Regions from separate parts of the Streptomyces sp. NPDC047049 genome, predicted to be linked through region 3. Evidence: riboswitches for the same ligand, from Rfam matches in the RefSeq annotation. Region 3 holds a riboswitch; each other region holds the start of a gene.

The links. A riboswitch is a leader RNA that binds a small molecule or an ion and turns the genes downstream of it on or off. The one in region 3 is predicted to bind cyclic di-AMP.
Region 1: linked by a shared signal. The riboswitch ahead of ABZ851_RS03990 (peptidoglycan DD-metalloendopeptidase family protein) and the one ahead of ABZ851_RS25730 (transglycosylase family protein) in region 3 are both predicted to bind cyclic di-AMP.
Region 2: linked by a shared signal. The riboswitch ahead of ABZ851_RS08165 (NlpC/P60 family protein) and the one ahead of ABZ851_RS25730 (transglycosylase family protein) in region 3 are both predicted to bind cyclic di-AMP.
Region 4: linked by a shared signal. The riboswitch ahead of ABZ851_RS12760 (C40 family peptidase) and the one ahead of ABZ851_RS25730 (transglycosylase family protein) in region 3 are both predicted to bind cyclic di-AMP.

What each region holds. Positions count from the first base shown of each region.
Region 1 is NZ_JBEYVM010000001.1:859,826-865,536, reverse strand. Features, by position in the region: gene ABZ851_RS04005 (hypothetical protein) at 89-247, shown strand; gene ABZ851_RS04000 (hypothetical protein) at 313-615, shown strand; gene ABZ851_RS03995 (aldo/keto reductase) at 735-1,691, opposite strand; gene ABZ851_RS03990 (peptidoglycan DD-metalloendopeptidase family protein) at 1,931-3,103, opposite strand; cyclic di-AMP (ydaO/yuaA leader) riboswitch at 3,115-3,297, opposite strand; gene ABZ851_RS03985 (DUF2332 domain-containing protein) at 3,554-4,753, shown strand; gene ABZ851_RS03980 (PP2C family protein-serine/threonine phosphatase) at 4,828-5,711, opposite strand, start outside.
Region 2 is NZ_JBEYVM010000003.1:51,125-56,835, reverse strand. Features, by position in the region: gene pcrA (DNA helicase PcrA) at 1-1,996, opposite strand, end outside; cyclic di-AMP (ydaO/yuaA leader) riboswitch at 2,287-2,471, shown strand; gene ABZ851_RS08165 (NlpC/P60 family protein) at 2,479-3,627, shown strand; gene ABZ851_RS08160 (hypothetical protein) at 3,836-4,189, opposite strand; gene ABZ851_RS08155 (NlpC/P60 family protein) at 4,515-5,705, shown strand.
Region 3 is NZ_JBEYVM010000013.1:111,128-116,838, reverse strand. Features, by position in the region: gene ABZ851_RS25740 (cytochrome P450) at 372-1,628, shown strand; gene ABZ851_RS25735 (transglycosylase family protein) at 1,926-2,927, shown strand; cyclic di-AMP (ydaO/yuaA leader) riboswitch at 3,138-3,350, shown strand; gene ABZ851_RS25730 (transglycosylase family protein) at 3,358-4,029, shown strand; gene eno (phosphopyruvate hydratase) at 4,363-5,682, shown strand.
Region 4 is NZ_JBEYVM010000004.1:287,231-292,941, forward strand. Features, by position in the region: gene ABZ851_RS12745 (8-amino-7-oxononanoate synthase) at 1-233, shown strand, start outside; gene ABZ851_RS12750 (LysR family transcriptional regulator) at 252-1,184, opposite strand; gene ABZ851_RS12755 (LysE family transporter) at 1,256-1,924, shown strand; gene ABZ851_RS12760 (C40 family peptidase) at 2,026-2,499, opposite strand; cyclic di-AMP (ydaO/yuaA leader) riboswitch at 2,504-2,703, opposite strand; gene ABZ851_RS12765 (hypothetical protein) at 2,982-3,290, opposite strand; gene ABZ851_RS12770 (ATP-dependent Clp protease proteolytic subunit) at 3,296-3,931, opposite strand; gene ABZ851_RS12775 (TetR/AcrR family transcriptional regulator) at 5,027-5,590, opposite strand; gene ABZ851_RS12780 (alpha/beta fold hydrolase) at 5,677-5,711, shown strand, end outside.

The DNA.
Region 1 (5,711 bases), on a different contig from region 3:
GGAAGCCTGGCATCAGACTTTCTTCGCGTTCCATTCTCTACGCAATAAAAATGGACAATTAGCAATTCATTCAACAGGAGGGGGCAAAATGCGCAACGATCGGGAGGTGCTCCTCGAGTACGGGGCGAACGCCACCGGTTCGGCCCGTGTGATCCACACGCCGCAGGGTGTGGCGATCCAGCTGGACGGGGACAAGCCGAACGTCATCGCCATCCACGAATACGAACGGCCCGCCAAGGAGGAGTGATCCGAATGCACTGCCCCTTGGGGGCGCGAGGCCGGGGGAGTTGGCCCCCGAGGGAGGTTACGGAGATGGCTCGGGTTCCCACGGCAGTGATCGCAGCAACCGGCCTGGTAGGCGGCTACGCCACCGCCCGCTGGACGAAGAAGCGGCCGCTTGGTGGGGTGGCGCTGGCTGTGGCCGGGGCGGTGGCGGCCAAGGGGTGGCAGGAGAAGGCGGGGAGTGCGACGGCGGCGGCGCTGAGTGGGGCGTATGTGGCGGCGTTTGCCGGGTCGCATCCGTTGGCCAAGAAGATCGGGGCCTGGCCTTCGGTGTTCGCGGTGGCGGGTGGGGTGGCGCTGGCGTCGTGGGTGGCGGTCGACCGCCGGAAGTAGAGCGGGAGAGCGGAGCCCGGAGAGCGGGCGAGGGGGCGGCGGCTCTGCGGGCCTGGGGGCTCGCCTCCCCGGCCCGCCCTCCCTGAGGCCCGCCCGCCCCCTCCCCGCCTCTGAGTTGGTCAGGCGGACGCTTCGTCCAGGAGCCTCAGTTCCGTCTCCGTGAGCGTCAGGTCGCCCAGTGCCAGCAAGGCCGGCAGCTGCGTCACCGTCCGGGCGCTGGCGATCGGGGCCGCGACGGTGGGCCGATCGGCGAGCCAGGCGAGGGCGACGGTGGCCACCTCGGCCTCGTGGGCGGCGGCGACGGTGTCGAGAGCCTGGAGGACGCGCCGGCCGCGGTCGGTGTCGGCGTGCCGGGCCGCGCCGCCGGAGCGGGCGCTGTCGACGGTGGTTCCCGGGCGGTACTTGCCGGTCAGGAAGCCGGAGGCGAGGGCGTAGTACGGGACCGCGGCGAGGCCGTGGCGGGCGGCCGTGTCGGCGAGTTCGCCCTCGTAGGTGTCGCGGGAGACCAGGTTGTAGTGCGGCTGGAGGGCGACGTAGCGGGCCAGGCCCTCGCGGGCGGAGAAGGCCAGGGACTCCTCCAGGCGCTTCGCCGAGATGTTGGACGCGGCGATCTCGCGGACCTTGCCGGCCCGGACGAGGTCGTCGAGGGCGGTAAGGAACTCCCCGACCTCGACCGATTCGTCGTCGTAGTGGGTGTAGTAGAGGTCGATGTAGTCGGTGCGCAGACGGGAGAGGGAGAGGTCGACCGCGGACTTGATGGTGGCGGCGGACAGGCCCTTGTAGTCCGGATGGGCACCGACCTTGGTGGCGATGACGACATCGTCGCGGTTGCCGCGGGAGGCCAGCCAGTTGCCGAGGACGGTCTCGGATTCGCCGCCCTTGTTGCCGGGGACCCAGGCCGAGTAGACGTCGGCGGTGTCGATGAAGTTGCCACCGCCCGCGACGTAGGCATCGAGCACGGCGAAGGATTCGCTCTCGTCGGCCGTCCAGCCGAAGACGTTGCCGCCGAGGGACAGCGGGGAGACGGAGAGCGAGCCGAGGGACTGACGATTTCGGGGGGTGTGGGTCGCAGTCATGTGTGGTGGCAACGCCGGGGGGAGCGGAGTTATTCCTTCCGCTCCCCCCGGACGCTGCCGGTGCCACACGGCGCCCCGCGACGCCCTGGGATGCCCCTGACGCCCGCCGACGCCAACTTCTGTTGGACGGACGCCCGTTGAGGCCGCGCGTCACACCCCGAAGCTGCACATCACAAGCCGAAGCCTCACCTCACGCGCCCGCAGCCACACGCCACACGCCACACGCCGAAGACCGTGCGTCACACGTTGATGCCGTGATCGCGCAGCCACGGCATGGGGTCGATCGGGTCGCCGGCGTCCGGGCGCACCTCCAGGTGGAGGTGCGGGCCGGTGACGTTGCCGGTGGCGCCGACGCGGCCGATGACATCGCCCGTGCTGACCTTGCCGGAGGTCTTCACCATCGAGGACAGATGGCAGAACCAGAGTTCGGTGCCGTCGTCGAGGGTGAGGACGATGCGGTAGCCGTACGAGCCTGCCCAGCCGGCCTGGGTGATGGTGCCGGAGTGCACGGCCTTGACGGGAGTGCCGGTCGGCGCGGCGAAGTCCTGCCCGGTGTGGTCCGCGGCCCAGCGGTCGCCGGCCTGGCCGAAGCTCGCGGTGAGCGTGAACGAGGAGACCGGAGCGATGAAGCTCTTCGCCAGCTTGGCGAGGCGGGCGGCCTCCGCCTTCCGACGGGCCGCCTCTTCGGCCTCGCGCTTGGCCTCCAACTCGGCCGCCTTCTTGGCTGTTGCGGCCTTTTCGGCCGACTCCTGGTGGGCGTCGGCTTCCTCGGCGGCCGTCTGGAAAGCGGTGTGCTCGGCGGTCTCCCGGGCCTCCTGCTCGGCGGCGCCCTGCTGCGCGTCGGCCTGCTGGAGGATGCGGCTGCGCAGCGCCTCGCCGGCGTCCGCGCCCGAGTCCGTCCGGGTGGTCCGGGTGAGGGGACCGGCACCGGCCGGAGCCACCGCCTCGTCCGTTCCGGCTCCCGAGGCCGTGCCCGCATCCGAAGCCGCGCCCGCGTCCGAGCCCGCGTCCGAAGCCGCGCCCGCGTCCGAGCCCGCGTCCGATATGAGATCACCGACGCCGGGAAGCGACTTGGCGTCCGGCAGCTTGTCGGCGAGGTCGTCGGCCATTCCGCCGACGTCGGGCATCGAGATAGGAACCGGAGGGCGGCCCTCGGCCGTGGCCATCCCGCCGGCACCGACCGCCGCGATGACGCCGACGCCCAGGACCGTGCCACCGCGGGCGAGCCCGCTGCCACGCTGCTTGGCCACTCTGTGCTTGCCGCGGACCGAGCGGACGGAATCCTCGGTGGGATTCCATTCCTCCCACGGTCCGTCGTTGATGCTGTCCGCATGACCGGGGCCCGGGAAGGCACCTCGGTCATCGAGGTCGTAGGCGGACGGACCCTCGGGGGCAGGCCTGTTGGACGCCACGGGGGCGCTCTCCTTTCCTTCCTTCTCGCCTACCGGGTTAGCTGACGGGTTCGGAGCAGGAAGGTCTCCTACGGGCGCCCGCTGGCGGAGAGCGTCCGATTCACCCCAAGGAAGTGGTTCCCCGGTTCCCTTGGTGCAGTTCGAGGTGCTGGAGGTGCGTGAAAAGCGCGTGCGGGATTCGGCGTCTGCGCACGGTGCCGCCTCTTGCGACGGCTGGGACGACCGCGCTGCGTTATCGGACAGTAATAGAGAACGCAGCCGAATTCCAAGCCTTCCCGGGATTTCCTAGCGGCCTCCCAGGAGCTTTGGCCTGGACTTTTTCGGCCAGCATGGCTGCAAACCGGGCGAGTTGACCGTCCGCGCCTAAACGATCTCGCGGCGATTGTGCACCAGTCGTTATGCGGAGGGGTGCCCCTCGGTTACGGAACGTGAGAGCAGTAACGTCGGATCATGGCCGTCAACGTCGGGAACACCGGGAACACCCGTCACGCCGAGCGCACCGTGGTCGGCACATGGGGCTTGGCGGAGCGGTACCGGGAGTTCTCCTGGCGCCAGGCGCGGGGACGGTCCGCGGCGCATGAGGAGCTGAGCGCGCGGATCAGCCACGACCCGGAGCTCTGCGATCTGGTGTCGGGGTCGCTGCCGGCCGGCGGCGCACAGCAGCCGGAGCTTCTGCTCGCCGCCGTCCGCTACCTCGACGGCCCGCACGCCGAGCTGGGGCCGCGCGGCGAAACCGCGTACGGCCGCTGGCGCGAGTGGACGGTACGGCACTGGAACGAGGTGCGTGCGGTGATCATGCAGCGCTCGCCCCGGGCCGACGAACCGGCCCACTGCGCGACGCTGCTGCCGCTGCTCGCCCGCCTGCCGCAGCCGCTGGCGCTGCTGGAGGTCGGCACGTCGGCGGGGCTGTGCCTGCATCCCGACCGCTATCGCTACCGCTACCTGCGCCGGTACGAGGGCGATGGGGGAAGCGGCGCCCGTCTCACCGAGGCAGAGGCGAAGGCGGAGGCCGCGGCAGAGGCGGAGGTACGAACGGAGGCAGGGGCGCCGGAGAGCCCCCTGGTGCTGGAGTGCCGTACGGCGTGGACGGCCGACGAGCTGCTGCCCGCCCGGGGCCGGATGCCGCGGATCCTCTGGCGGGCAGGCATCGGCCTCGACCCGCTCGACCCGGCCGCCGAACCGGACGATCTGCGCTGGCTGCAGGCGCTCGTATGGCCGGGCGACGAGGAGCGCGCCGCGCGGCTGTCCGCGGCCGTCGAGGCGGTGCGGCCGGCGCCGCGGCCACGGCTGGTGCGCGGCGACCTGCTCCAGGAACTGCCCGCGCTCGCCGCCGAGGCGCCCCCCGGGGCCACACTGGTCATCTTCCACAGCGCCGCGCTGGCCGACCTCGCGCCCGCCCGCCGCGAGGAGTTCACGCATCTCGTACGGTCGCTGCTGCGCGGACGGCCCGGCGGCGGCCACTGGATCTCCCACGAGCACCCCGCCGTCCTGCCCTGGATCCCCGCCCCGGCGCACCGTTCGCCGCACCCGGCTGACGCCCGGCTGCTCACCCTCGCCCTGGACGAGCGCCCGGTCGCGCTCACCGGCCCGCACGGTGAGAGCCTGCACCGGTTCCCGGGGACGGAGGGCGTGGCGCAGGGCATGCCGTAGGGCGCGCCACGCACGGCGCCTTCCGCAGGGCAGCGCGAGCCGTGCCGGGACACGCCCCGCCGTGCACGGCCTCCCTACGCACTCATCGGCCGCTGCACCGCCAACAGGGCCATATCGTCGGCCGGTGCGCCGCCCGTATGCCGTGCGACATCCTCGACGAGCGTGTCCAGGAGGGCGTCCGGCCCCGGGAAACGACGGCCGCGCAGTCTGCTCGCCGGTTGGTAGAAGCGGCCCAGCAGGTCCCGGGCCTCGGTCACTCCGTCGGTGAAGAACAGCAGCAGGGCACCGGCCGGGAAGAACGTTTCGTCCGACCGGTCCGGCCAGCTCGCCACCTCGCCCATGCCCAGCGGCAGCGCCGGCGCCACGGGCACCAGCTCACGCACCCCGCCGTCCAGGGTGAGCAGCAGCGGGGGCGGATGGCCGCGGTTGAGCACACGCAGCACGGACTGCCCGTTGGCGGGGATCTCGGCGAGGACGGCAGTGGTGAACCCCTCGAACTGGTCGAGCCCCGCGCGCCGTCCGCCCTCCCGCTGCAGCGCCCGCTCCAGCCGGCCCGCCACCGCCTCCAGCGTCGTCTCCTGCTCCGCCGCCTCGCGGAAGGCACCGATGACGATCACCGCGGCCTCCACCGCCTCCAGCCCCTTGCCCCGTACGTCGCCGACGATCAGCCGTACGCCGTGCGGGGTGTCCTGCACCGCATAGAGGTCGCCGCCGATCCGGGCATCCGCCCGCGCGCCCACGTAGCGGGCGGCGACTCCGAGGCCGGCGAGCCGTTCGGGGGGCATGGGCAGTACGGCGCGCTGCGCGGCCTCCGAGATGTCCCGTACGGAGGCCAGCTGGGCATCGCTCCTCTGGACGCACCGGTTGAGCCCGAGGGCCAGCAGGGCGACCACGAAGATCATGACGCTCTCCGCCACGGATTCCTGGTAGTCCTCGACGGCGCCGCGGTAGGTGACGG
Region 2 (5,711 bases), on a different contig from region 3:
AGCGCATGTGCGGGAAGACGCCGTCCTCCAGGCCGGTCAGGAAGACGGTCGGGAACTCCAGGCCCTTGGCGGTGTGCAGCGTCATCAGCGTGATCACGCCGCTGCCCTCCTCGTCCTCGTCCGGGATCTGGTCGGAGTCGGCGACCAGCGCGACCTGCTCCAGGAAGTCGGAGAGCGTGCCGGGATTCTCCTCACCGCGGTCCTGCTCGAATTCCAGGGCCACGGCGGCGAGTTCCTGGAGGTTTTCGATCCGGGTCTCGTCCTGGGGGTCGGTGGAGGCCTGGAGTTCGGCGAGGTAGCCCGTGCGCTCCAGGACCGCTTCCAGGATCGTGGCAGGGCCGGCGCCGGACTCGACGATGGTGCGCAGCTCCTCCATGAGGACGTTGAAGCGCTTGACGGCGTTGGCGGAGCGGGCCGCCATGCCGTACGCCTCGTCGACCCGGCGCAGTGCCTGCGGGAAGGTGATCTTCTCGCGCAGCGACAGGGCGTCGATCATCGCCTCGGCGCGGTCGCCGATGCCGCGCTTGGGGACGTTCAGGATGCGGCGGAGCGGGACGGTGTCCTCGGGGTTGCTGAGCACCCGCAGATAGGCGAGGACATCGCGGACCTCCTTGCGCTCGTAGAAGCGCACCCCGCCGACGACCTTGTAGGGCAGTCCGACCCGGATGAAGATCTCTTCGAAGACCCGGGACTGGGCGTTGGTGCGGTAGAAGACCGCGACATCGCCGGCCTTGGCGTCACCGGCGTCGGTCAGCCGGTCGATCTCGTCGGCGACGAACTGCGCCTCGTCGTGCTCGGTGTCGGCGACATAGCCGGTGATCTTGGGGCCGGCTCCGGCGTCCGTCCAGAGGTTCTTGGGGCGGCGGTTCTCGTTGCGCTCGATGACGGCGTTGGCGGCGGAGAGGATCGTCTGCGAGGAGCGGTAGTTCTGCTCCAGCAGGATCGTGGTCGCGTCCGGGTAGTCCTCCTCGAACTGGAGGATGTTGCGGATCGTGGCGCCGCGGAAGGCGTAGATCGACTGGTCGGCGTCACCGACGACGCACAGCTCGGCGGCGGTCTCGGCGGGGCCGACCAGCTCGCGGACGAGGGTGTACTGGGCGTGGTTGGTGTCCTGGTACTCGTCGACGAGGACGTGGCGGAAGCGGCGGCGGTAGTGCTCGGCGACATCCGGGAAGGCCTGGAGCAGGTTGACCGTGGTCATGATGATGTCGTCGAAGTCCAGGGCGTTGGCCTCGCGCAGCCGCGCCTGGTACATCGCGTACGCCTCGGCGAGCGTCTTCTCGAAACCTCCCCCAGACTCCGTCTGGGAGGTGCCCCCAGCGGCCGTCCCGGCGAAGGTCTCCTCGTCGATGAGCTCGTTCTTGAGGTTGGAGATCTTCGCGCTGAAGGACTTGGGCGGGTAGCGCTTGGGGTCCAGGTCCAGATCGCGGCAGACCAGCGCCATCAGGCGCTTGGAGTCGGCGGCGTCGTAGATGGAGAAGGAGGAGGTGAAGCCCAGCTTCTTGGACTCGCGGCGCAGGATGCGGACGCAGGCGCTGTGGAACGTGGAGACCCACATGGCGTTGGCGCGCGGGCCGACCAGCTCCTCGACGCGCTCCTTCATCTCGCCGGCGGCCTTGTTCGTGAACGTGATCGCGAGGATCTGGCCGGGGTGGACATGGCGCTCGGCGAGCAGATGAGCGATGCGGTGGGTGAGCACCCGGGTCTTGCCGGAGCCGGCGCCGGCGACGATCAGCAGCGGGCCGCCCGTGTGCACCACGGCGGCCTTCTGCTCGTCGTTGAGCCCTTCCAGCAGCGTCGCCGGGTCGAGGACCGGACGGGCGGCGCCGTCGCGGTAGTACGCCTCTCTGGGCACGGGCGCGTCGAACCTCCCGCCGAAGAGGTCGGCGGGGATCTCCTCCGGGGCCGGGCCGTGCTCGTCCTCGGGGGGCGGGGGGTGCTCCTCGCCCTTGGGGCCGAGGTCCGCCAGGAAGCTGTCGTCAAAGAGGCTGCTCATCGCCCACCGAGTCTAGGCCGCCGCACTGACAGTCCGCGGCCCAGTAGCCGATTGCGGCCCGCTTCCGCCGCGGGCCGTGGCAGCGCGGCAGGTCAGACGTCCGGGGCCGGATGGAACCGGTCGGCGGCCCGTCTACCCGAATCCGACATCTGCCACGCCAACACCCGCATCGCGTTCAGGTCACAAAAAGGTTTCGGGCATATCGAACATCAGCCTTCACAGGAGCCACACGAGTTGGCTAACGTCCTCGCTCAGGCAGCCCGCCTCCCCGTGGACGACAGCGTCCGCACGGGCCGCCCACGCCGAGTCCGGCCCTGCCTTTGGGCACCCGGAGCCGGGGACCCACCAGCACCACCGGGGTGAATCGGACCGGACAGCCGCCGTCGGCGGACATCCGGACCGTAGGGCAAGCCTTCCGTCAGCGACACCGCCCGAACCCGACAGCTAACCCGGTAGGCGGTCCACGGAAGGAGTCGCCGGCCTTGGCGTCGCATCGCAAGCCGCGCACCAGCATTCTCACCTCGCCCGGAGGACGGCGTACGGCGGTCGGGCTCACCACCGCCGCCCTCGCCTCGGCCACGCTGCTCTCGCAGTCCGCCGACGCGGCCCCCCGGGCGCCCAAGCCCACCGTCGAAGAGGTCAAGCAGAAGGTCGACGACCTCTACCACCAGGCCGAGGTGGCCACCCAGAAGTACAACGCCGCCAAGGAGCACACCGACGACCAGCGTGACCGTGTCGACGGACTGCTCGACGCCGCCGCCAAGCGCGCCGAGAAGATGAACGACGCCCGGCGCCGGCTGGGCACCTTCGCGTCGGCGCAGTACCGCACCGGCGGCATGAACCCGACGGCGCAGCTGATGCTCGCCAAGGACCCGCAGCAGTTCTTCGACCGCAGCCACCTCATGGAGCGGCTGACCGGACGGCAGAAGGAGGCCGTCTCCGAATACCAGGAGCAGCAGGCCGCGGCCGCCCGGCAGCGGGCGGAGGCGACCCGCGACCTGGAGCGGCTGCAGTCCTCGCAGGCCTCGCTCAAGGAGTCCAAGCAGTCCGTCCAGCAGAAGCTGGCCGAGGCCCGGCAGCTGCTGTCCCAGCTCACCGCCCAGGAGAAGGCGCGGCTGGCGGAGCTGGAGCGCCAGAAGGAGGCGGCGGCCAAGCGCAAGGCCCAGGAGGAGGCCCGCAAGCAGCAGGAACGGGAGCGCCAGCAGCACGACGGGGGCGGCACGTCCGGCGGCCAGACCGGTGGCGGCGCCGACAACGGCGGCTCGACCGGGGGTTCGTCCTCCACCCAGGCCGAGAAGGCGCTCGCGTTCGCCCGCTCCCAGATCGGCAAGCCGTATGTGTGGGGTGCGACCGGACCCAGCTCCTACGACTGCTCGGGGCTGACCCAGGCGGCGTGGAAGGCGGCCGGCGTCAGCCTGCCGCGGACCACCTGGGACCAGGTCAAGGCCGGCCAGCGGGTCGCCACCAAGGACCTCAAGCCCGGTGACCTGGTCTTCTTCTTTGACGACATCAGCCATGTGGGCATGTACATAGGCGACGGCAAGATGATCCACGCCCCGCACCCGGGCGCCAACGTCCGGGAGGAGTCGATCTACTACATGCCGATCTACGGGAGCGTCCGCCCGGGCTGAGGCCCGGCCCCCGCTCCCCCTTCAGGCCACCCCCCACGGCAACCCCCCACACGCCACCGCGCGGCCGTCGCCTCCGGATGAGGAGTGCGATGACCGCGCGGTGTGCCGTTCGGGGAACCCCTGCGCCGGCGCCCGGAGCCCGGTTCCGGGGCGCCCGCCGCTCCGGCCCGCGCCCCGAGCCCGGCTCCCGGGGCGCCCGCCGGTCCGCTCAGGTCCAGAGCACGGCGATGAAGATGTTGGCCACCGTCAGCGCGCCGACCGCGCCGAAGAGCGGCGGGGCGATCTTCTCGTCGTCCCGCTTGACGTAGACCAGCCCCAGGATGACCACCAGAACGGCCATCTTGATGCCGAGCTTGAGGGTGTTGAGGCTGTGGCCCTCGGCCTGGTTGAGGCCGACCAGCACGATGCCGGTGACCAGCATCGTCAGCGCGCCGTGCAGCATCGCCGGCACGAAGCGGGCGGTGCCCGCACCCATCGCCTTCATCTGGGTCAGGAAGCCGCCCAGCAGGGAGGCGATGCCGATGATGTGCAGGCCGACGAAGAGATTGATTACTACGTCCATAGTGCTGGATCGTAGCCGCCGCATAGCACGGCTCTTCAGGCAGGGCGCCCACAATCGCCGCTTCGGTCAGGCCGGGCCCGCTCCCGGCCGTGCGGCCGTGGCGCCACGGTCACCTGCGCACCGGCACCGGTCGAAAGCGAACAATCCCGGGCAAGCGGACTCATCACCGCAACACCCCGGCTTAGCGTCCTCCTCCAGGCGGTCGACTCCCCGCCCTCGCCGGCCTCCCACCGGCGTCCTGTCGGCCGCCCCGCCGTGAGGTGCGGCGGCGGTCCGTTCCCTCGTTGCGGACCGCCGCCGGGCCCACGGGCTCCAAGGGAAGGAAGTGAGGGCCACCGTGGCCTCGCACCGCAAGCCGCGGCAGCATCCGCTCGCCGCGCTCACCGGCGGCGCACGCAGCGCACGCACCGCCCGCACGGCCGCCACCCTGGCACTGGCCGGCGCCGCCACCGCCACGGGCTTCGCTCCGGCGGCGGAGGGTGCCCCCGTCGCCGCCGTGGCCGACGGCGCCGGCCAGGCCGCGCACCGGCTCACCCCCGACCGGGTCAAGGACCGGGTCAACGCGCTGTACCAGGAGGCAGAGGTGGCCACGCAGAGCTACAACGGCGCGAAGGAAGCCGCCGGTGCCGCACGCGAGGAGCTGAGCAGGCTGCAGGACGAGGCCGCCCGCAGGACGGCGGAACTGAACGCCGCCCGCGGCGAGCTGGGCACCGTGGCCGCCAGCCAGTACCGCTCCGGCGGCGTCGACCCGACCGTACGGCTGCTGCTGTCCGCTGACCCGCAGCGCTACCTGGACGGCGCCGCGGTGCTGGAGCGGGCGGGCAGCCACCAGGCCACCGCGGTGGCCGGTTACGCGCGCCGGCTCGGCAGCGTACGGCAGATCCAGCGGCGGGCCGAGGACACCGCGCAACGGCTGGCGGACACCGAGTCGGCGCTGAAGAAGCACCGGGTCACGGTCGTCCACAAGCTGGGCGCCGCCGAGCAGTTGCTGAACCACCTCACGGCCGAGCAACGGCAGCGGATGGCGGGCCACGGCGGCGCGCACGGCGGCGCCGGGCAGGGCCGGGCGGGGCGCGGGACGGGGCGCGGGGACGGTCTTCCCGGAAAGCTTCCCGCCGGTCCGGGAGCCGCCGCGGCCGCGGCGCAGGCTGCGGCGCAGGCCCCCGACCCCCGGGCCGCACGGGCCGTCGCCTACGCCTACGCCGCCCTCGGCAAGCCGTACGTCTGGGGTGCGACGGGCCCCTCCGGCTTCGACTGCTCGGGGCTGACCCAGGCCGCCTGGAAGTCGGGCGGGGTGTCGCTGCCCCGTACGACCTACACCCAGATCAGCTCCGGACCGCGTATCGACAGGTCCCAACTCGCCCCCGGTGACCTGGTGTTCTTCTACTCCGGCATCAGCCATGTGGGGCTCTACATCGGGGACGGCAAGATGATCCACGCCCCGCATCCGGGGGCGCCGGTGCGGATCGCGCCGATCGACCAGATGCCGTTCGCGGCGGCGACCCGGCCGGCATAGGGCCGG
Region 3 (5,711 bases):
GCACCTCCACTTTCGGGGCCGCTTGGCCCGCGGTGCCGGCCTCGGCCCGTCGCCGGCGGCCGTGGCGTTCCTGACGGAGCTGGGGGTGGATCCGGCGTAGTGCTGGGGGTCCGGCGTAGCGGAGGGGGTGCGGCGTAGCGCAGGCGGTGCGGTGGGGGCCGGACAGCGCGCGGGCGCACCACGGTGCGCCCACCGGTTACGGTCGGAAGGTGCACGACAAGCCCGACACCCCCGCCGCCGACGACTTCGCGGGCCGCGCCGCCCCCGACGCCTCCGCACTCGCGGGCCGCCCCGCCGCCGACGCCCCCGCGGGCCGTCCGTCCCCTGCCGCCGACGCCGCCGCGGGCTGCCCCGCCGGGTCCGCCCCCGAGCTGTTCACCTGGGAGTTCGCCGCCGACCCCTACCCCGCGTATGCCTGGCTGCGGGAGCATGCGCCGGTGCACCGGACCGAGCTGCCCAGCGGCGTCGAGGCCTGGCTGGTGACCCGGTACACCGAGGCGCGGCAGGCGCTCGCCGACGGCCGGCTGTCGAAGAACCCGGTGCACCACAGCGAGGCCGCGCACGGGAAGGGCAAGGTCGGCATCCCCGGTGAGCGCAGCGCCAACCTGATGACGCATCTGCTCAACATCGACCCCCCGGACCACACCCGGCTGCGCCGGCTGGTCTCGAAGGCCTTCACCCCGCGCCGGGTGGCCGCCTTCGCCCCGCGCGTCCAGGAGCTCACCGACCACCTCATCGACCGGTTCGCGACGGAGGGCGAGGCCGACCTCATCCATGAGTTCGCCTTCCCGCTGCCCATCTACGCGATCTGCGACCTGCTGGGCGTGCCGCGCGAGGACCAGGACGACTTCCGCGACTGGGCGGGCATGATGATCCGGCACGGCGGGGGGCCGCGCGGCGGCGTCGCCCGGTCCGTGAAGAAGATGCGCGGCTATCTCGCCGAGCTGATCCACCGCAAGCGCGAAACCCTCGGCGACACCGCGGAGGCGGACGAGGACCTGATCTCCGGCCTGATCCGGGCCTCGGACCACGGCGAGCACCTCACCGAGAACGAGGTCGCCGCGATGGCCTTCATCTTGCTGTTCGCCGGTTTTGAGACGACCGTGAACTTGATCGGCAACGGCCTCTACGCCCTGCTGCGCCACCCGGCCCAGCGCGAGCTGCTGCAGAAGTCGATCACAGCGGGCGACACCGACCTGCTCACCACCGGCATCGAGGAACTGCTCCGTTACGACGGCCCCGTGGAGCTGGCGACCTGGCGGTTCGCGACGCAGGAACTGACTCTGGGCGGGCAGCGGATCGCGAAGGGCGACCCGGTCCTGGTGGTACTGGCCGCCGCCGACCGCGATCCGGCGCGCTTCACCGAGCCGGATGTCCTGGATCTGACCCGTCGTGACAACCAGCACCTGGGGTACGGGCACGGCATCCACTACTGCCTGGGCGCGCCGCTCGCCCGGCTCGAAGGGCAGGCCGCGCTGGCGACGCTGCTGACCCGGCTGCCGGACCTCCGGCTCGCGGCGGAACCGGACGCCTTGCGCTGGCGTGGCGGGCTCATCATGCGCGGACTGCGGTCGCTGCCGGTGGAGTTCTCGCCCGAGCGCCCTGACCAGCAACAAGGTCAGAAGTGACAGAGAGTCAGGTGCGTGACCTTCGCGTGATCTGCACTACACCGACTTGTGACTACCCGTGACCCCGGCTACCTTTCCACCGACGATCGACGGGCTTCACCCGATCGGCCGAAGCGGTGATGTGGGGGACCGGTGTAACGGTGCGCCGCGTGCGCGTCGGCCGGGCGGGTACCCGTCGAGCAGCTCACAGAGCTCGTCGTACAACTCAACCGCCGCGCGAAAGGCATCCGCATGCGTTCCGGGAACGGCCGACACCGTCGACCCCGCCAGGCACCGGCCATCTTTGTCACGGCGGGAGTGACCGGCGCCGGTTTCGCCCTGCCACTGCTCGCCGCGAGTGGCGCCCACGCCGCCGACACCGCGACCTGGGACAAGGTCGCGCAGTGTGAGACCGGTGGCGTCTGGAGCGCGGCTTCGGGCAACAGCTACTACGGCGGGCTGCAGCTCACCCAGGAGATGTGGGACAACTACGGCGGCTCGGCCTACGCCTCACGCCCCGACCTCGCCAGCCGCTCCCAGCAGATCGCGGTGGCCGAGTCGATCCTCCACCACCGCGGCCCGGAAGTCTGGTCGAGCTGTGCGGTGAGCGCCGGTCTGACCAAGGACGGCCAGGCGCCGGAGGTCGACCCGGGCAGCACCGCCACCCCCTCGCCCGCCCCGTCGGACGACGGCGGCTCCCCGGACCCCTGGGACTCGTCCGGCAGCCCTGACGCTTCGGGCTCCGCCGGGACGCACGACGGGACGCACGACGGGCCCGGCGACGAGCCGTCCGCTCCGACGCCGTCGCCCGACGCCTCGGACTCCGCCGGGACGCACGAGCCCGGCGACGAGGCATCGGGCCCCGCGACGCCGGGCGACCGGGCCGACGACCCGTCGCGGTCCACCGACCCGTCCACCGGCCCGTCGCACTCCGCCGACCCGTCCGATGACCCGCCGCAGCCGGCCGACCCGTCCGCCGACCCGTCCGAGGGCGGCAGCCGTACGGACACCTCCGGCACGCCGCGGGAGACGCCCGCGAAGGGCAAGCACCGCGGCGGTGCGGGCGACGAGGGCGCCGACGACGACGGCAGGTCCTCCGGCGGCCGGCACGCCTCGCGCGGCGACGCCGGGCGCACCGGCCCGGCCGCCGACGGCGACTACACCGTGCGCCCGGGTGACACGCTGTCAGCCATCGCCTCGGCCCACCGGCTGTCCGGCGGCTGGAGCGCCCTCTACGACCGCAACGAGGACGTCATCGGCTCCGACGCGGACCTGATCAAGCCGGGCCAACTGCTCGATCTCGGGCACTCCGCGGGGTAATTCGCCGCCGTTCGACCGCTTTTGGGAAAGTGAGACAAGGGTCTCGTTGACTCGGCTGAACCTCGGTGTGTACCGCCTCGGTAAACCGGGGTTCACCTGCGGGTATGTGACCCAGTCGTGATCAAAAGCGGTCAACTTGGTTCAGATGGTGGGGTTTGAACCCCAAGCCCATTACTGCTTAACGTCAGGACCGCTCGCCAAAGCGGGCCCTTTGATCACACGCCGAATCCTGCCGGTGATCGGAGGCACTTGACGCGCAAGCGCCGAAGGCAGGAGCGGGGGAACCAAGGTAAGTGCCGGCCCCGCCCGTGAAAGCGGGTCAGCCGGCTTGGGGTGAAGCCACGTGCGTCACGCGCACACGGCCGGGCGATTCTCACAGCCCGAACCCGACAGCTCACCTCGTAGGCGTCGGTGAGGAAACGAACGAACCATGCTGATCATCAAGGGCAAGCACCGTCGTCCCTCCAAGGCCGTCCGCGTCGCCACCCTCGCCGGCATCGCCGGTGCTGCCGTGGCCGTCCCGCTGATGGGCGCCACCTCCGCCTCCGCCGCCTCCGTCTCCACCTGGGACAAGGTCGCCCAGTGCGAGTCCGGCGGCAACTGGTCGATCAACACCGGTAACGGCTACTACGGTGGCCTGCAGTTCTCCAACTCCAGCTGGGCCGCCGCCGGTGGCACCAAGTACGCCCCGCGCGCCGACCTGGCCAGCAAGTCCCAGCAGATCGCCGCCGCCGAGAAGCTTCTCGCCATCCAGGGCCCGGGCGCCTGGTCCTGCGCCGGCGCCGGCAACCTGACCTCCGGCGGCCCCGCGGCCGACGTCGACACCTCCGGCTCCGCGCAGACCAAGTCCGCGCCCCAGCAGGACCAGGGCTCCGCCAAGGCCGAGACGAAGAAGGCCCCGGCCGCTCCCGAGCAGCACGCCTCGCGCTCGACCGAGCGCAAGTCCATGGGCCACGGCAACTACACCGTCAAGGCGGGCGACACCCTCGCCAAGATCGCCAAGGCGCACGGCACCGACTGGAAGTCCGTCTACAAGGCCAACAAGTCGGTCATCGGCGGCAACCCGAACCTGATCTTCCCGGGTCAGAAGCTCAACGTCTGAGTCTCCTTCTCACCGGGATCGGACGGGCCCGAGCGGCGAGCCCCCTTCCCGTGTGAGACCTCCGTGAGACCGCTTCCTGCGTGAGACCGCCCCGCCCGGCGCGCCCTTCCCCCCAGCGCGTCGCGGCGGGGCTTCTCTCGTCCGGCGCCGTGCCCGGGCCGCCGCAGCCGAGACGGCCGCACGCCGGTGACCGGCGACGATCACGGTTTTTTCCCATTCAGCGAACAATGCCCTGAAATCTCCCGCGAACTGGGTCTTTGGGGAGTATTCCGGGCCGTTCCGTCCCACGGAGCGGGCCAAGGGCGGGCGGACGCACCCCGGGCCGTTAGGCTCATGCGCAGAACGCCAGACACCCACGAAGGAGACAACGTGCCGTCGATCGACGTCGTCGTAGCCCGCGAAATTCTCGACTCGCGAGGTAATCCCACGGTCGAGGTCGAGGTCGGCCTCGACGACGGCAGCACCGGCCGTGCCGCCGTGCCGTCCGGCGCCTCCACCGGCGCCTTCGAGGCCATCGAGCTTCGTGACGGCGACCCGAACCGCTACCTGGGCAAGGGCGTGGAGAAGGCCGTCCTGGCCGTCATCGAGCAGATCGGCCCGGAGCTCGTCGGCTACGACGCCACCGAGCAGCGGCTGATCGACCAGGCCATGTTCGACCTGGACGCCACCGACAACAAGGGCTCGCTCGGCGCCAACGCCATCCTCGGCGTCTCCCTCGCCGTCGCGCACGCCGCCTCCGAGGCCAGCGACCTCCCGCTGTTCCGCTACCTCGGCGGCCCGAACGCGCACGTCCTGCCCGTCCCGATGATGAACATCCTGAACGGCGGCTCGCACGCCGACTCCAACGTGGACATCCAGGAGTTCATGATCGCCCCGATCGGCGCGGAGTCCTTCTCCGAGGCGCTGCGCTGGGGCGCCGAGGTCTACCACACCCTCAAGAAGGTCCTGAAGGAGCGCGGGCTGTCCACCGGCCTCGGCGACGAGGGCGGCTTCGCCCCGAACCTGGGCTCCAACCGCGAGGCCCTGGACCTCATCCTGGAGGCCATCAAGCAGGCCGGTTACGCCCCCGGCCAGGACATCGCGCTCGCGCTGGACGTCGCCGCCTCCGAGTTCTACAAGGACGGCAAGTACCAGTTCGAGGGCAAGGACCGCTCGGCCGCCGAGATGACCGAGTACTACGAGGAGCTGGTCGCGGCCTACCCGCTCGTCTCCATCGAGGACCCGCTCTTCGAGGACGACTGGGCCGGCTGGAAGGTCATCACCGACAAGCTCGGCGCCAAGGTCCAGCTCGTCGGCGACGACCTGTTCGTCACCAACCCCGAGCGCCTGGCCCGCGGCATCGAGGAGGGCTCCGCCAACGCGCTGCTGGTGAAGGTCAACCAGATCGGCTCGCTGACCGAGACCCTGGACGCCGTCGAGCTGGCCCAGCGCAACGGCTTCAAGTGCATGATGTCGCACCGCTCCGGTGAGACCGAGGACGTCACCATCGCCGACCTCGCCGTCGCCACCAACTGCGGCCAGATCAAGACCGGCGCCCCGGCCCGCTCCGAGCGCGTCGCCAAGTACAACCAGCTGCTGCGCATCGAGGAGATCCTCGACGACGCCGCGGTCTACGCCGGCCGCTCCGCCTTCCCGCGGTTCCGCCACAGCTGACCGCACCAGGCCCGCTGCCCGCCCGACCG
Region 4 (5,711 bases), on a different contig from region 3:
TGACGGCGGTACGTCCCGACGCGGCTGTGATCTCGGTCCGCGCCCCGTCGCCGGCAACGGCGCTCCGCTGGGCCGCCGACTGCCGTACGGCCGGACTCGCGGTCGGCTGCTTCCGCCCGCCGTCCGTCCCCGACGGAATCTCCCGGCTCCGGCTCACCGCCCGCGCGGACCTGACGGAAGAACAGCTCGACACGGCGGTCGACACCATCGTGGCCACCGCGCCGACGGTCTGAAGCCGGCGCCGCGCGGAGTCAGCCCCAGGCGGTGTCCGGCGTCCCGGGCGAGTGGCGGAGGAAGGCGCCGCGCAGCAGGGCGCGCAGGGTGTCCGCGGCGGGGGTGCCTCCGGGGCGGTAGGCCACCGAGATCCGGCGGTGCAGTTCCGGTGGGTCCACCCGGCGGACTCCCAGCGGTGTCATCGACCCCTCCGCCACCATCTCCGGGACCACCGCCACCCCGAGCCCGGCGCTCACCAGCGCACACACCACCGCATAGCTCGGCGACTCACAGCGCACCGCCACACTCGCCCCGGCGGCCGCCAGCGCGGCCTCCACCCCGCGCCGGTTGGGGTTGGCCGGTGCCATGCTGACCAGCGGCTGACCGGCCAGCTCGGCGAGCGGCAGGCGTCCGGAGCCCGCCGACAGCGCATGACCGGGCGCGGTGACCAGCACCAGCTCCTCGGTCAGCAGCGGCTCCAGACGGACGCCCTCCGGCGCCGGCATCGCCTCGCCGGGCACATACTCGTGCGTCAGCGCCAGATCGACCTCACCCCGCGCCACCGCCGCGCTCGCCTGCGGCGGGACGTACTCCGTCACGCTCAGCTCCACATCGGGGTGGGCCCGCCGGAACGCGCTGAGCGCGGGCGGCAGCAGATGCGTGCCGGCGGTCATGAACGTGCCGACCCGCAGCCGCCCGCCGGACAGCCCCGCCAGCCGGGACAGCTCGTGCCGCGCCTGGTCCAGTTCGTCGAGGACCCGCCGGGCCCGTACGAGCAGCAGCTCACCGGCCGCCGTCAGCCGGGCACCGCGATGGTGGCGCACCAGCAGGGCCGCCCCGGCCTCCCGCTCCAGTTTGGCGAGCTGCTGGGAGAGCGCCGGAGCGGTGTAGCCCAGCCGGGCGGCGGCGCGGGTGATCGAACCGGCCTCCGCCACCGCTACCAGGGCGGCCAGCCGGGTGGGGTCGTACATAAGAATCTCTTCAGGCTCACCAAGAACATTGCCAATACCCATTAAAGCCTCCGACCGGCGAAGCTGCTCCTATGGACGGACAGCTGATCGCCTTCACCGGAGTCGCCGCGGGCATGGTCGCCATGCCGGGCGCGGATTTCGCGGTCGTGGTGCGCCATGCGCTCGATTCGCGCCGGGCGGGGGTGGCGGCCGCCGTCGGAGTCGCGGGCGGGCTGCTGGTGCACACCGCTCTGGCGGTGGCCGGGCTCGCGGCGGTGCTGGTCGCCGTGCCCGCGCTCTTCGGCGCGGTCCAACTCCTGGGCGGCGGCTACCTGTTGTACCTCGGCACCCGCGCCCTGATCGCGGCCGTCCGGCGCCCGGCGGCCACCACGGACGGCACGGCCCGCACGGCGGCGGGCACCCCGGCCGACGGCCGCCCGCACACCGCCCTCCTGGGCACCACGCGGAGTCTGCGCCAGGGCTTCTTGACCAATGCGCTCAACCCGAAGGCACCCGTGCTCTTCCTCAGCCTGCTCCCGCAGTTCGTTCCGGCGGGAGCGCCCGCGCTGCCCCGTACGCTGCTGCTCGCCACGATGGTCGTCGCCATGGCGCTGGTCTGGTTCCCCGCCGTCGCCCTGCTGGTCGACCGGCTGGGCGTCTGGCTGCGCCGCCCCTCGGTGGCCCGTGCCCTGGAAGCCACCACCGGAGCGCTGCTCACGGCGCTGGGCGGCATCCTGCTCGTCGAGCTGGCGCTGTCCTGAGGGAGGTGGTGCGCCCAGGGCTATTCACGGGGTGCGGTGGGCACGGGGGAAATCTGCCGAACGCACCGGCAATTGACCGATCGTGAGATGAATGCGCAGGATCAGCCCACCCGCCCGTACCAGACCGAACGGCTCCAGATCCGTTCGAGCCGCACCACGCTCCCGGCCTTGGGCGCATGCCACATCCGGCCCCGGCCCGCGTAGATGCCGACGTGGTAAATGCCGCTGCGCGAATGGAAGAAGACCAGATCGCCGCGCCGGCGCGCGCCGGGCGGGATGTGCCGGGTGCGGCCGTACTGTGCGGCGGCGGTGCGTGGCAGCAACCGGCCGGCGCGTTTGAACGAGTACAGCATCAGCCCCGAACAGTCGAAGGCGTGCGGCCCCTGGGCGCCGTACCGGTAGGGGGCTCCGCTCTGGGAAGCCGCGATCCGCAGCGCATGGGCGGACACGGATGCGGCTTCGGCGTTCCCGGCCGCTCCTGGCGCAACGGTGGTCCCGCCGAGCGTGACCAGCGTCAGAGCGGTGACGGTGCCGGCGCGCGCCAGCAGATTCGGCGTATGCATGCGCATGGTCATGCGCAAACCCTTCGTCAGCCGCCTGCGAAGGAAGACCTGTCGGGTTCGGGCAGGCGAAGATGCCCGGCCGTGCGTACGGCTTCACCCCAAGGAGCCCTCGGCCGTGTAGGCCGGGACCCCGTCCTGCTCGGGTCCTCCGCTCCCGCCGGTCCACCTCGTCGACCGGACGTCCGGCACGGCGGCGGGATTAGGCGCCCGTCCGGACCGCCCCGTCGCTGTGGCGGGGTCTTGTCGTCGAAGGGATCGTCACGCACCTGGCAGCCGAATTCCGAGTTGAAAATGCCGTATGTGAGATGGGTCACAATTGGCCCGAATGGTTAGATTTGTTCCCTCAGGTGCCGCGGCGCGGAGCGTTGCACCCCGCGGACCAGGGGCGAAACATCCGAGACCGCAGGAATTGGGTCCGCGCCGCGCAATTCGTCGCCTCCTCAGATCGGGGGCGGAGGCTACGCCGTATGCGCAGCCTCGGAGCGTGCGCCGGGTCAGATTTCCTCGGGTGGCGGCATCGTCACCAGTCCGGCCCGCCGCTCACCGTCCAGCACCCGCAGTGCCCGGGTCAGCGTCGCGCGGTGCAGTTCGGTCTCGCCCCGCTGGTGCATCAGCGTCAGGGCGTCCCGCAGCCGGGTGGCCTTGCCGACCAGCGCCTGGGCGGCGCGCAGCCCGCTGTAGGTGCCCCCGCAGCGGGCCGGATTGATCCGGCCCAGCAGGTCGATCACTTCCAGGTAGCTGTCGATGAGTTCCCCCTCCGCGCGGGTCAGGGCGGGCAGCGGTGGTGGTTCGGGCGGCAGCATCGGGCTCACCGCGCCCCGGGCCGGAGCGCCGACAGCTTGCGGTTACGGGTGATCTGGTCGATCAGGCCGTACTCCTGGGCGGCGGGGGCGTCGAAGATCTTGTCGCGCTCGATATCGGTGGCGATCCGCTCGCGGGTCTGCCCGGTGTGCTTCGCCAGCATCTCTTCCAGTACGTCGCGGGTGCGCAGCATTTCCGTCGCCTGGATCTGCAGGTCACTGGCCTGTCCCTGGACGGGTTCGCTGAACGACGGCTGATGGATCAGGACCCGGGCGCCGGGCAGCGCCAGCCGCTTGCCCGGAGTGCCGGCCGCCAGCAGCACCGCGGCGGACGAGGCGGCCTGCCCCAGGCAGACGGTCTCCACGTCGCACGACACGAAATGCATCGTGTCGTAGATGGCGGTCATCGCGGTGAAGGAGCCGCCGGGGGAGTTGATGTAGAGCGAGATGTCCTGGTCGGGCGCGGCGTGTTCGAGGTGGATGAACTGCGCCATGACGTCGTTGGCAGAGGTGTCGTCGATCGGGGTGCCCAGAAAGATGATGCGCTCGCCGAGCAGCTTGGAATACGGGTCCATGGTGCGCGTCCCCTGGGCGGTGCGCTCGGTGAACTCCGGAAGGACATAGCGGGCCGTCGGTCGCAGCATGTCTGCTCCTCTCCTCCGTAAAAAATGTACAGGACGTACGTTCCGTCAGAATGACAGCAGATCCTGGTGATCAGTTACAAGTCCCAGGTCAGAGGCAGTTTTAACTGTTCGCTGAGGGCGGATATCTCACAGCTTCTCCTCGAACTGCGGCACAAGGTTGAGACCCTTCGGATGACCGGGCGGGTCGTCGATGCTCGCTCGACGGGACGGACCGCCCGCGGGTAACCAAGGACGCCGCCCTGCGGATCCCGCCGGCCGAGCCCGTGGCCAGGCGCTGTTCACCGGCTGGGGTGGCGGGCTGGCGACCTGCCGCAAGTTCGCCCTCACGCACGGAACTACACCGCATCGAAACTGATGTCGCAGGTCGGGCACAGGGTGAGCGAGGCATGCAGACTCGACCTGGCCGACATCAAGTGGGACCTGGGCCCTTCGGCAAGCTCCAGGTGCGTCACGGCGAGTGCGCCGGTGCCGCCGCTGAGGGTGAGGCCGGTGAGACGGAGGGGGCCGGACCGGTGGTGCGGGCCGGGCGCCGCAACGGGCGTCGCGAGGTGGCCATCAAGACGACGTCCGGACCGGTGACGGTGGCCCGTCCCAGGGTGCGGGGCACCACGGAGGCGTTCGCTCGCGTCTGTTCGGCGCCGCGGTGACTCGGGCGAATGTGCTGGAGTCGCCGGTGATCGCCTCGTTCGTCCGCGGCCTGTCCACCTGGGACGTGGAGAACACCCTCGCCGAAGCCCCCGGTTCCGACGCGGCGCTGTCGAAGTCCACGGTCTCCACATTCGGCCCGGCAGCGCGGACAGGGGTGGCGCTGGACGTCCTCCGCGTCGCTCGGGGAGGCTTCTTGAGGGGCCGTCATGCCCGGCATGCTGTCATTCTCAGAAGTGCCCCGAATTACCTTTGCGTGAGAACGAGTTCCGGGAACCAGAACGGCGCTTCGCGTCCGCCGGGCCGTGACGTTTGATCTTGCTCGGGCAAAGGACCGCTTCTGAGACGGCCTCGGGGAACATCGGTACCGAGGTGGGTCGGGCATCACCGTCTCCGGCTCACGCCGCCGTGCAGGTCCAGCAGCGCGTCCAGCATGTGCGGGACAGCCTGTCACTCAGCCATAGCCAGAACATCGCGGACCAGACGTCGCGCGTACTCGCGATCGACGGGCAAGGCGAATACGACGTGGTGGTACAGAGGCGCGATGACATGGTCGAGGATCTGCGGGACGCTCGGTGTCTTCTCACCGCGTTCGCGGGCCCGGCTCACCACCTCCGATGCCTGCTCGCGCCGTTTCTCCGTGACCGGGCAACTCGCGACGATCTCGGTGCGGGCCGACACCATCGCGCGCAGGTATCGGGCTCGGTGGGGACGTGTGATGTCGCGGGCGATGACCTGCGCCCACTCGGTCAGATCCTGCTGGAGGGATCCGGTGTCGGGCGCTGACTCACCGTCCCGGGTCAGGGCGGCGACAGCGACTTCCTCAAGGAGAGCGTGGACGCTGTCCCAGCGTCGGTAGAGCGTCGTCGGGTTGACTCCGGCCCGCTCGGCGACCACGGGAAACGTGATCTTTTCGGCGCCCTCGCCCACGAGTTCACCGACCGAGGTGTAGATCGCGGTCAGTACTCGACTGCTCCGCCCTCCGGGGCGGCTGGCGGCTGCATGGTGAGACACGTCACCAGCATACGCAAAGATCTTTGCTTCTACTAGGATGGGCCACCGAGTTAAAGCAAAGATCATTGCTTTTTGCTGGAGATCGCGTGCTCAACCGTTCAGTTTCGTTCTTCCTGGCCGG